DNA from 2 places in the Janthinobacterium sp. OK676 genome. Region 1 is predicted to be linked to the other one. Evidence: predicted binding sites of a transcription regulator. Region 1 holds the regulator's gene; the other holds the start of a gene.
What was found. The regulator LexA, encoded in region 1, represses DNA repair genes until DNA is damaged. The targets are predictions, from matches to a motif close to ACTGTATNNNNATACAGT.
Positions count from the first base shown of each region.

Region 1 (4,802 bases):
GCCGGAGATATCGTCGGCGACGGTGATGAGCTTGCGCAGCACGCCGCGGTCGCGCACGATCTCGGCGTAACGCCGGATGTTCGCGGCCGATGGCGTGTTTTGCGCCATGGCGTTCAGGTAAGCGAGTCCGCCCACGTCATCGGCCTTGCCGAGCTGGGTCAGGGTTTCAAAAACAGTAATGACATCGGCTGGCTTGGAAGCGTTAACCATCTTGACGATTTGCTCGAAGATGATGCGATGGTCATAGCGATAGAAATCCTCCGCATGCATGAAGTCGGCGATGCGGTCATACGCGGCATTGTCGCGCAGCAGACCACCGATGACGGATTGTTCTGCTTCGATCGAATGCGGCGGAATACGGAGGGAATCCAGTTGCGGATCAGAGGGGGCGTTCATGGCGCGAATTATACCCGCTTCGGCGTGCTGGCAAAAATAAAGGGCTGAAATTGAGCGAAAAAAAGGCCACAAAAAAGCCGGGCGAACCCGGCTTTTCATAGTGCGGCAATGCTTGCGGGCCAGGCCCGCAGACAATTACGCGTTCGCGTCTGGAACGACAGCGATAACAACTTCCACGACCACGTCGGTGTGCAGAGCAACCGAAACGTTGTGCTCGCCAACGATCTTCAGCGGGCCGGTAGGCATGCGGATTTGTGCTTTTTCAACAGCAAAACCTTGCTTGGTCAGCGCTTCAGCGATGTCGAAGTTAGTGACGGAACCGAACAGACGGCCATCGACGCCAGCTTTTTGAGCAACTTGAACGGTCAGGCCGCTCAGTTTTTCGCCCTGGGCTTGCGATGCGGCCAGTTTGGCGGCAGCAGCTTTTTCCAGTTCGGCGCGCTTGACTTCGAATTCAGCCACAGCGGTTGCCGTAGCACGACGTGCCAGGCGTTGTGGGATCAGGAAGTTACGTGCGTAACCGTCTTTGACTTTGACGACTTCGCCGAGGTTACCGACGTTAACAACTTTTTCTAACAGAATGATTTGCATAGTTCTTCTCCAGGAATATCTGACCGATTAAGCGTGGTGCAGATCGGTGTATGGCAGCAGCGCGAGGAAGCGAGCGCGCTTGATTGCGGTGTCGACTTGGCGCTGGTAGTGCGCTTTGGTACCGGTCAGGCGCGCTGGCATGATCTTGCCGTTTTCCTGGACGAAGTCTTTCAGCGTGTCGACGTCTTTGTAGTCGACTTGCTCAACGTGAGCTGCCGTGAAGCGGCAGAACTTCTTACGTTTGAACAATGGGTTTTGCTGTTTGCGTTTTTCTTTAAGCTTGAGCTTATTTTTGTCGAACTTTTTACCGAATGCCATGTCAGGCTCCTGTATCTAAAATGCGCTAGTCGGGAATGACTGCACTAAAATCAATGATGTGAAACACCAAACTCTTGCTGTTGCGGCTTTTTCTGGCCAGGAAACCCGTGAACTGATAGATCCCGCCCAAGCTTGCCTGACTGAACCGGCCTGAGATTTCGCCAGCGGCTAGCGCGGCAACATCAAACTCGGTCAAACGGGCAATCCCTGCTTCCATCTGCTGCGAACTGTGTTGCAATACTGCATTCACAATCGGCAGCCCTGCCGGGGTGTAGCGCAATATTTCGCGCTCGGCAATGATGGCGGTTACTTGTAGCTGGTTCAGCGCACGATCCTGGTCAAAAATTAAGCGGCTGCGGCTGGAGCGGCTGCTGGTGCTTCGGTGCGGTGGCTTTTGGCCGCGTCTTCGCGTTGTACCGATTTCATCATCGGCGAAGGAGCTGTTTCAGCTTTCTTCATTTTAACGGTCAGGTGACGCAACACGGCATCATTGAATTTGAATGCTGTTTCCAACTCGACCAGGGTCTCGTTGTCGCATTCGATGTTCAGGCAGATGTAGTGTGCTTTAGGCAGCTTTTGGATCGAGTAAGCCATTTGACGGCGGCCCCAATCTTCCACGCGGTGAACCGAACCGCCGCGGGTGGTTACGCTGGCTTTGTAGCGTTCGATCATCGCGGGCACTTGCTCGCTTTGGTCCGGATGGACGATAAAGACTATTTCATAATGACGCATGCAAACTCCTTCAGGTCGGATTGATAATCGCCCACCCCGGCGTCAAGACGGGTGTGGGAAGGTCAGCCGAAGATTATAACCGCCTTTCGCAAACTATTCAATCATTGCTTGCGCCGCGCCCACCAAGCCGCCCCTTTCTTGCCCGGATAGCAGTATTTCTTTCAAAATCACGCAAAAAGGCCGAAATCCCCTTGCATAGTGCGCGATACTGTACAAAAATACAGACTGTTCATATAGACAGCATTTTAGTATGCACCCACCGCTCATGATCAAGCTGACAGCACGACAAGAACAAATCCTGAACCTGATCAAGGACGCGATTGAAAACACGGGTTTTCCTCCTACCCGTGCCGAAATCGCCAATGAACTGGGTTTCAAATCGGCCAACGCGGCCGAAGAGCATTTGCAGGCCCTGGCCCGCAAGGGCGCGATCGAGATTTCGCCCGGCACCTCGCGCGGCATCCGCCTGATCGGCGCGGCCGCCGAAGCGCCGCCATCGAAAGTGCCGGCAGCGCTGCTGATGTCGCTGCCCCTGATCGGCCGGGTGGCGGCGGGCTCGCCCATCCTGGCGCAGGAAAACCTGGAAGCGAGCTACAACGTGGACCCTGCCCTGTTCTCGGCCAAGCCCGACTTCCTGCTCAAGGTGCGCGGCTGGTCCATGCGCGACGCCGGCATCATGGATGGCGACTTGCTGGCCGTGAAAAAAGTCGACAGCGCCAAGAATGGCCAGATCGTCGTCGCCCGCATCGGCGACGAAGTCACCGTCAAGCGCTACAAGAAGACGGGCTCCGTCATCGAACTGCTGCCTGAAAACCCGGACTTCAAGGTGATTACCGTGTCGCCGGAAGATGAGTTCGCCCTGGAAGGCTTGGCGGTAGGACTCATGCGCAGCTGGCATTAAGCTTTTAGCGTAAAAAAAGGGCCGCGACAGCATGACTGTCGCGGCCCTTTTTTACATTATGCGCGGCTGCTTATGCGTCCAGCGCATTGCTGAAATCCTCGAGCAGATCGGCCTCATCTTCGATGCCCACCGACACGCGGATCAGGGATTCGGCGATACCCATGCTGGCGCGACGCTCGGCCCCCATCTCGTAGAAAATCGTGTGGGCGACGGGAATGACGAGGGTGCGCGTGTCGCCGAGGTTGCTCGCTGGAATGGCCAAGTTCAAACGGTTGAGGAAATCGAAGCAGTCGATGCCGTCTTTCAGCTCAAAGCTGAACAGCGAGCCATAGCTGCGGAACAAGTCCGTCGCCAGCGCGTGCTGCGGGTGCGACGCCAGGCCCGGGTAATGCACGGCCGCCACTCTCGGGTCGGCGGCCAGCATGGTGGCCAGCGCCAGGGCGTTCGAGCAAGTGCGGTCCATGCGCAAGGCCATGGTTTCCGCGCCGACGGCGATATGGTGCGCCGCCTCCGGCCCCAGCGAGGCGCCGAAGTCGCGCAAGGCCTTGGCACGGATTTGCGCGATGCCCCATTGCGCGGGCGCCGCCTTTTTGTAATTCTCAAAGATATTCGGATATTGCGTCCAGTCGAACACGCCCGTGTCCGTCAAGCTGCCGCCCAGGGCATTGCCGTGGCCGCCGATCGATTTCGTCAAGGCATTGACCACCAGGCCCGCGCCCACGGCTTTCGGGCGGAACAGATATGGCGTCGTCATCGTGTTGTCGACGATGTACAAGATGCCTTTTTCGCGGCACAGGTCGCCGATTTTCTTCAGGTCGGCGATCTGCGTGCGCGGATTGGCGATGGTTTCCACGAACACGATGCGCGTGGCCGGCGTGATGGCGGCCGCCACGTTGGCCACGTCCGTGGCGTCGACGAAGGACACGCCGATACCCTGCCCCGTCACCGTTTGCCACAGGCTGTTGGTGTTGCCAAACAAGAAGGCCGACGACACGACATGGTCGCCCGCGCGCAGCAACGATTGCACCACGGCGCCGATGGCACCCATGCCGGTGGAGAAGCACAGGGTCGCCACGCCGTCTTCCATCTGGTTGACCTTGTCTTCCAGCGCGGAAACGGTCGGGTTACCCTGGCGGCCGTAGCGGAAGCCCGCTTCCTTGCCTTGGAACACGGACGCCAGCTGGCGCGCATCGGCGTAGCCAAAGGCAACGGAGGTATGCACGGGCTTGTGCAAGGAGCCGTGCTCGATGCCCTTGCGGCGGTCGTTATGCAGGATGGTGGTGGTGAAGCCGTAGTTTTTTTTGGTGGTCATGGTGGAAGTTCCAAAATACTCGTCTTGCCGCTTAACCCAAGGCAAGTGCTGGGGTCAGACCTGAAGGTCCGCCCCCAAAAAAAGCCCGGCATCGGCCGGGCAGGTACTTATGCTTCCGTTGTCGCCAGGTTCAGGTTCAGTTGGGAACGTGGCGTATCTTCGGGCGCTGCCGCCTTCGGATGGTGGCGCGCATATTCCAGGCGGTCCAGGTATTCCTGCGACACGTCGCCCGTCACGTAGACGCCATCGAAGCACGAAGCCTCGAAGTTCGTCAGGGCCGGGTTGACGTCGGCGATGGCCTGCTTCAGCGCGCCGATATCCTGGTAGACCAGGTAATCGGCCGTGATTTCGCGGCACACCTCTTCCGTCGTGCGGCCGTAGGCGATCAGCTCGTCGCGCGTCGGCATGTCGATGCCGTACACGTTCGGGTAGATCACCGGTGGCGCGGCCGAAGCGAAGATGACCTTCGTCGCACCGGCTTCACGCGCCATCTGCACGATTTCACGGCTGGTGGTGCCGCGCACGATGGAATCGTCGACCAGCAGCACGACT
Region 1 covers NZ_FNHA01000002.1:354,420-359,221, forward strand. Annotated here, with positions in the region: gene BLU39_RS05150 (replicative DNA helicase) at 1-396, opposite strand, end outside; gene rplI (50S ribosomal protein L9) at 532-987, opposite strand; gene rpsR (30S ribosomal protein S18) at 1,015-1,305, opposite strand; gene priB (primosomal replication protein N) at 1,331-1,630, opposite strand; gene rpsF (30S ribosomal protein S6) at 1,651-2,037, opposite strand; gene lexA (transcriptional repressor LexA) at 2,303-2,938, shown strand; gene BLU39_RS05180 (cystathionine gamma-synthase family protein) at 3,009-4,250, opposite strand; gene purF (amidophosphoribosyltransferase) at 4,358-4,802, opposite strand, start outside.

Region 2 (4,802 bases), on a different contig from region 1:
TGGAGAGCTCGCCCGTCATCAGCATCACGTCGCCGTCGAAACGCTCTTCGTCGTTCTTCGTGCTCGATTCCGTTTCCTTGATCACGTCCAGCGGCTTGACGCTCTTGATGGCCAGGGACTCCGTCAGCACGAACGAGATCTTGTCGTTCCACGTCATGGCCAGGCGCGTGCACTGCTTGCCGGCCGCGATGTGGCGGCGCACGTCGTCCGCTTCCAAGGTGTGGCGCACATAGCGCACGGTGGCCTTGCTTTCACCCGTGGCGCGCAATTCCGTATCCATGTCGACCGTGAAGCCGGCCGGCGCATCGTCAGCCTGCAGCCATTCCGTCATCACCGCCACGGGCGAGCGCTGCACGCGCAGGCTTTCCAGCGGCAGTTTGTCGACGGCTTTCAACAGCAGCTTGATGACTTCATCGGCTTTCGCCGGGCTGGCGGCATCGACCACCAGCCAGCCATTGACGGGGTCGATCCACGTCCAGACGTTGCTGCGGATGCTGAAGGCGCGCGGCAGCAGTTCGTCGGCCACGCGTTCCTTCAATTCCTTCATGGCCTTCTTGCCTGGGGCAAAGCCTTGCGCTTCTTCCATCTCGGCAGCGCGGGCCTTGGCCACCTGATTGATGACGGTCGCTGGCAGCAGTTTCTTTTCCGTGCCCAGCAGGATCAGCATCTGCTTGTTGACCACGTGGACCAGGCCGCCGTTCGGGCGTGGCGTATCCCAGCCCTGGCGCATCAGATCCATGCTGGTCGCCGGCGTAAATTTGTTCGAGGACAGCGCCTCTTCCAGTTGTTCTGGCGTGTAAGCCCACGGTGCGGGCAGGCGGTAAATCTGAAGATTCTTGAACCACATAGTTTTTGTCTTCCGTTTGTTTCAGTAGTGCCAGGGGAACGCCATTCTACACTTTCAACACGGAAATGCCGTCAAAAGCGCGGACTGGCGCGGTGTTGTTGCTGCGTGGGGAATGCCGCTACAGGGCGGGAAACAGCTCCGCCTGGGCCGGCGCCTGCCGCGTCACGAGGGCAGGGTCGGACAAGGTGGAGATGCGCACGCCCAGCAGGCGGATTTTTTTGTCAAATGGCACGCGCCGCAAGCAATCGCGGCTGGCGCGCAGGATGGCGGCGGCATCCGCCGTGGCACTGGGCAAGGTGACGTCGCGCGTGACGGTGCTGAAATCCTCGAAACGCAGCTTGATGCCCACCGTGCGCCCCGCCAGCGATTGTTTGTCGAGGTCGCCCGCCACGCGCGTGCACAGGCTTTCCAGCTTTTCCGACAGGGTGGCGCGGTCGCGCACCACCTGCAAGTCGCGCTCGAACGTCGTTTCACGACTGACGGACTTGGTTTCCCGGTTCGTCTGCACGGGCCGGTCATCGATGCCCAACGCCGCCTGGCGCAGCCAGCCCGTGTACAGGTCGCCGAACTGCGTGCGCAGCATGGCCATGTCGGCCCGGGCCAGCTCGCCGATGGTGATGATGCCCAGTGCTTCCAGCTTGGCCGTCGCCTTGGGGCCGATGCCGTTGATCTTTTTCGCCGGCAAGGGCCACACGCGCGTGGCGACATCCTCCGGGTGCAGGATGGTCAGGCCGTCCGGTTTTTCCAGGTCGGAACAGATTTTCGCCAGCAATTTGTTGGGCGCCAGACCGATCGAGCACGACAGGCCCGTGGCGTCGAACACGGCCGCCTTCAGGCGGGCCGCCATGGCCGGCGCCTGCTCGCCGTATTCGGTGAGATCGACATAGATTTCATCGATACCCACGTTCTGGATGATGGGACACAGCTGGGCCACGGCCTGCTTGAAGCGGGCCGAATAGTCGCGGTAAGCTTCAAAATCGGCCGGCAACAGGATGCTGTCGGGCGCCAGCTTGGCCGCCTTCATGATGCCCATGGCGGAAAAGACGCCGAACACGCGCGCCGCATAGGTCGACGTGGTGACGACGCCGCGCCCCACGTAGTCGCGCATGCGCGCAAACTGCCGCGTGCCGTCTTCCTGCAGCACGGGCTGCTGCAAGCGCCCGCCGCCGATGACGACGGCTTCGCCGCGCAATTCCGGATATTTCAACAATTCCACGGAGGCAAAGAAGGCGTCCATGTCCAGGTGGGCTATCCAGCGGCGCGGTTCGGAGGGTACGGGGGCAGATGCGGTCAAGGACACCTCGCGGCGGGATACTGTAGTTATATACAGTATCGCTGGAAATGCCCGTGGATGCAAGCTGAAACGCACGCGCACGGCGGTTGCTTTTCTCAATAGCAAGATTACAATCCTGACACAACTATTCAAAGGAGTCGCCTTGTCCATCACCCATCACGCTGCGCGCCGCCGGTCCGCCTGGTTATCCATCCTGCCGGCCCTGCTGCTGTCCACGCTGGCGCCATCCGCGCTGGCCGCTGACGCCGCCACCATGTCGGCCCCCGTTGCCGCCAAGACGGCCTGGCAGGAAACGCGCCACGGCACCGTCGTCACGGACGACTACCGCTGGCTGCAAAAGAAAACCGATCCTGCCGTGATCGACTACCTGAATGCGGAAAACGCCTACACGGCCGCCGTCACGGCCCCGATCCAGCCGCTGGCCGACAAGGTGTTTGCGGAGGTCAAGGGGCGCATGCAGGAAGTGGACTTGTCCGTGCCTGCGCGCCAGGGCAATTTCTACTATTACACGCGCATGGAAGCGGGCAAGCAATACCCGATTCACTGCCGCCGTCCCGTCGGCGCCAGCGGCGCCTACGATGCGCAGGCGCTTGAGGAAATCCTGCTGGACCAGAATCAATTGGCCGAAGGCCACAAATTCTTTGCCGTGCGCGCATTTGCCATCAGCCCGAATGAACAACTGCTGGCCTACACCACCGACACGACGGGTTTCCGCCAGTACGAGCTGCACGTCAAGGATTTGAAGACAGGCAAGCTGCTCACGGACACCATGCCGCGCGTGACGTCCCTGGCATGGGCGGCCAACAACGCCACCCTGATGCTGGCGCAGGAAGACGCCACCACCAAGCGCTCGGACCGCGTGTTCCGCCTGGCCCTGGGCGGCGCGCCGCAACAGGTTTACCACGAACCGGTGGAACAGTTCGCCATCCATGTGGACCGCACGCACGACAAGCAGTTCTTCGTGCTCACCTCGGGCAGCACGGATACGAGCGAAGTGCTGCTGCTGCCGACGAACAAGCCGCAAGGCAGTTTCCAGAGCGTGCTGAAACGCGAAAAAGGCCACCGCTACGTCGTCGAGCACCGCGACGGCCAGCTGTTTATTCTGACCAACAAAGAGGCGAAGAATTTCCGCGTCGTCAGCGCGCCGGTGACCGCCCCGCAGCCGAAGAACTGGAAGAGCGTCGTGCCGCACAACAAGGATGCCGTGATCCAGTCCATCGACGTCTTCCAAGGTTACCTGGTGGTGATGGAAAAGGCGCGCGCCCTGAACCGCGCCCGCATCCATGATTTCGCGCGCAATAGCTGGAAGACGGTGCAGTTCGACGATCCCGTCTACCTGGCCACGTCCGTCGGCACGCCGGAGTTTTCCGCCACGCAATTTCGCATGTCCTACCAGTCGCCCGTCACGCCGCCCACCGTCATCGACGTGGCAATGCAAGACGGCAAGCGCACGGTGCTGAAGCAACAGGAAATCGTCGGCGGCTTCGACGGCAGCCGCTACACGACGCAGCGCCTGTGGGTGACAGCGCGCGATGGCGTGCAAGTGCCGCTGTGGCTCGTCTACAAGAAAGGCGTGAAGCTCGACGGCTCGGCGCCGCTGCTGCTGTACTCGTATGGCTCGTATGGCATCTCGACGGAAGCCACTTTTTCCATCAGCCGCATCAGCCTGCTGGAACGGGGCGTCATCTATGCGCAGGCGCATATCCGCGGTGGCACGGACATGGGCGAAGCGTGGCATGAAGACGGCATGCTGATGAAGAAGAAAAACACCTTCAATGACTTCATCGACAGCGCCGACTACCTAGTGCGCGAAAAATGGACGAGTCCGAACCGCCTGATCATCCAGGGCGGCAGCGCGGGCGGCTTGCTGATGGGCGCCGTCGTCAACATGCGTCCCGAGCTGTTCCACGCCGTGCACGCGGCCGTGCCCTTCGTCGACGTGATGAACACCATGATGGACGCCAGCCTGCCGCTGACGACGGGCGAATACCTGGAATGGGGCGACCCGAACCAGAAGGCGGCCTACGACTACATGCTCAGCTACTCGCCATACGACAACATTGCGCGCAAGAATTACCCGGCCATGCTGGTGACGACGGGCCTGAACGACAGCCAGGTCATGTACTGGGAACCGGCGAAATACGTGGCCAAGCTGCGCGCGTATAAGACGGACGGCAATCCGCTGCTGCTGAAAACGAATATGGGCGCCGGCCATGGCGGCGCCTCGGGCCGTTACAACGCCATCGCCGAGAACGCTTTCAATATGGCGTGGATGCTGTCGCAGTGGAATATCACGGAATAATGTGAAAAAAGCGCTTGCACAAGGATTTTACCCGTCCTATAATAGCGCCTCTTCCAGACGTGGTGACAAACGTCGGGATGGTTTTCTGAGACAAGCATTGGGTGCTTAGCTCAGTTGGTAGAGCGGCGCCCTTACAAGGCGTAGGTCGGGAGTTCGAGCCTCTCAGCACCCACCAAATCAGAAAACTGTCCAGTGCTTCATGGATCAGCAATACAGATCATACGAGCTTGGAGTGGTAGTTCAGTTGGTTAGAATACCGGCCTGTCACGTCGGGGGTCGCGGGTTCGAGTCCCGTCCGCTCCGCCAATAAAAGAAAAGCCCTTTGGTTCTCTGAACCGAAGGGCTTTTCCCATTTCAGA
Region 2 covers NZ_FNHA01000013.1:126,674-131,475, reverse strand. Annotated here, with positions in the region: gene BLU39_RS23220 (recombination-associated protein RdgC) at 1-847, opposite strand, end outside; gene dinB (DNA polymerase IV) at 966-2,141, opposite strand; gene BLU39_RS23210 (S9 family peptidase) at 2,284-4,443, shown strand; tRNA gene BLU39_RS23205 (tRNA-Val) at 4,543-4,618, shown strand; tRNA gene BLU39_RS23200 (tRNA-Asp) at 4,673-4,749, shown strand.
Region 2: the regulator LexA is predicted to act here: its motif matches at 2,161-2,178, upstream of dinB (DNA polymerase IV).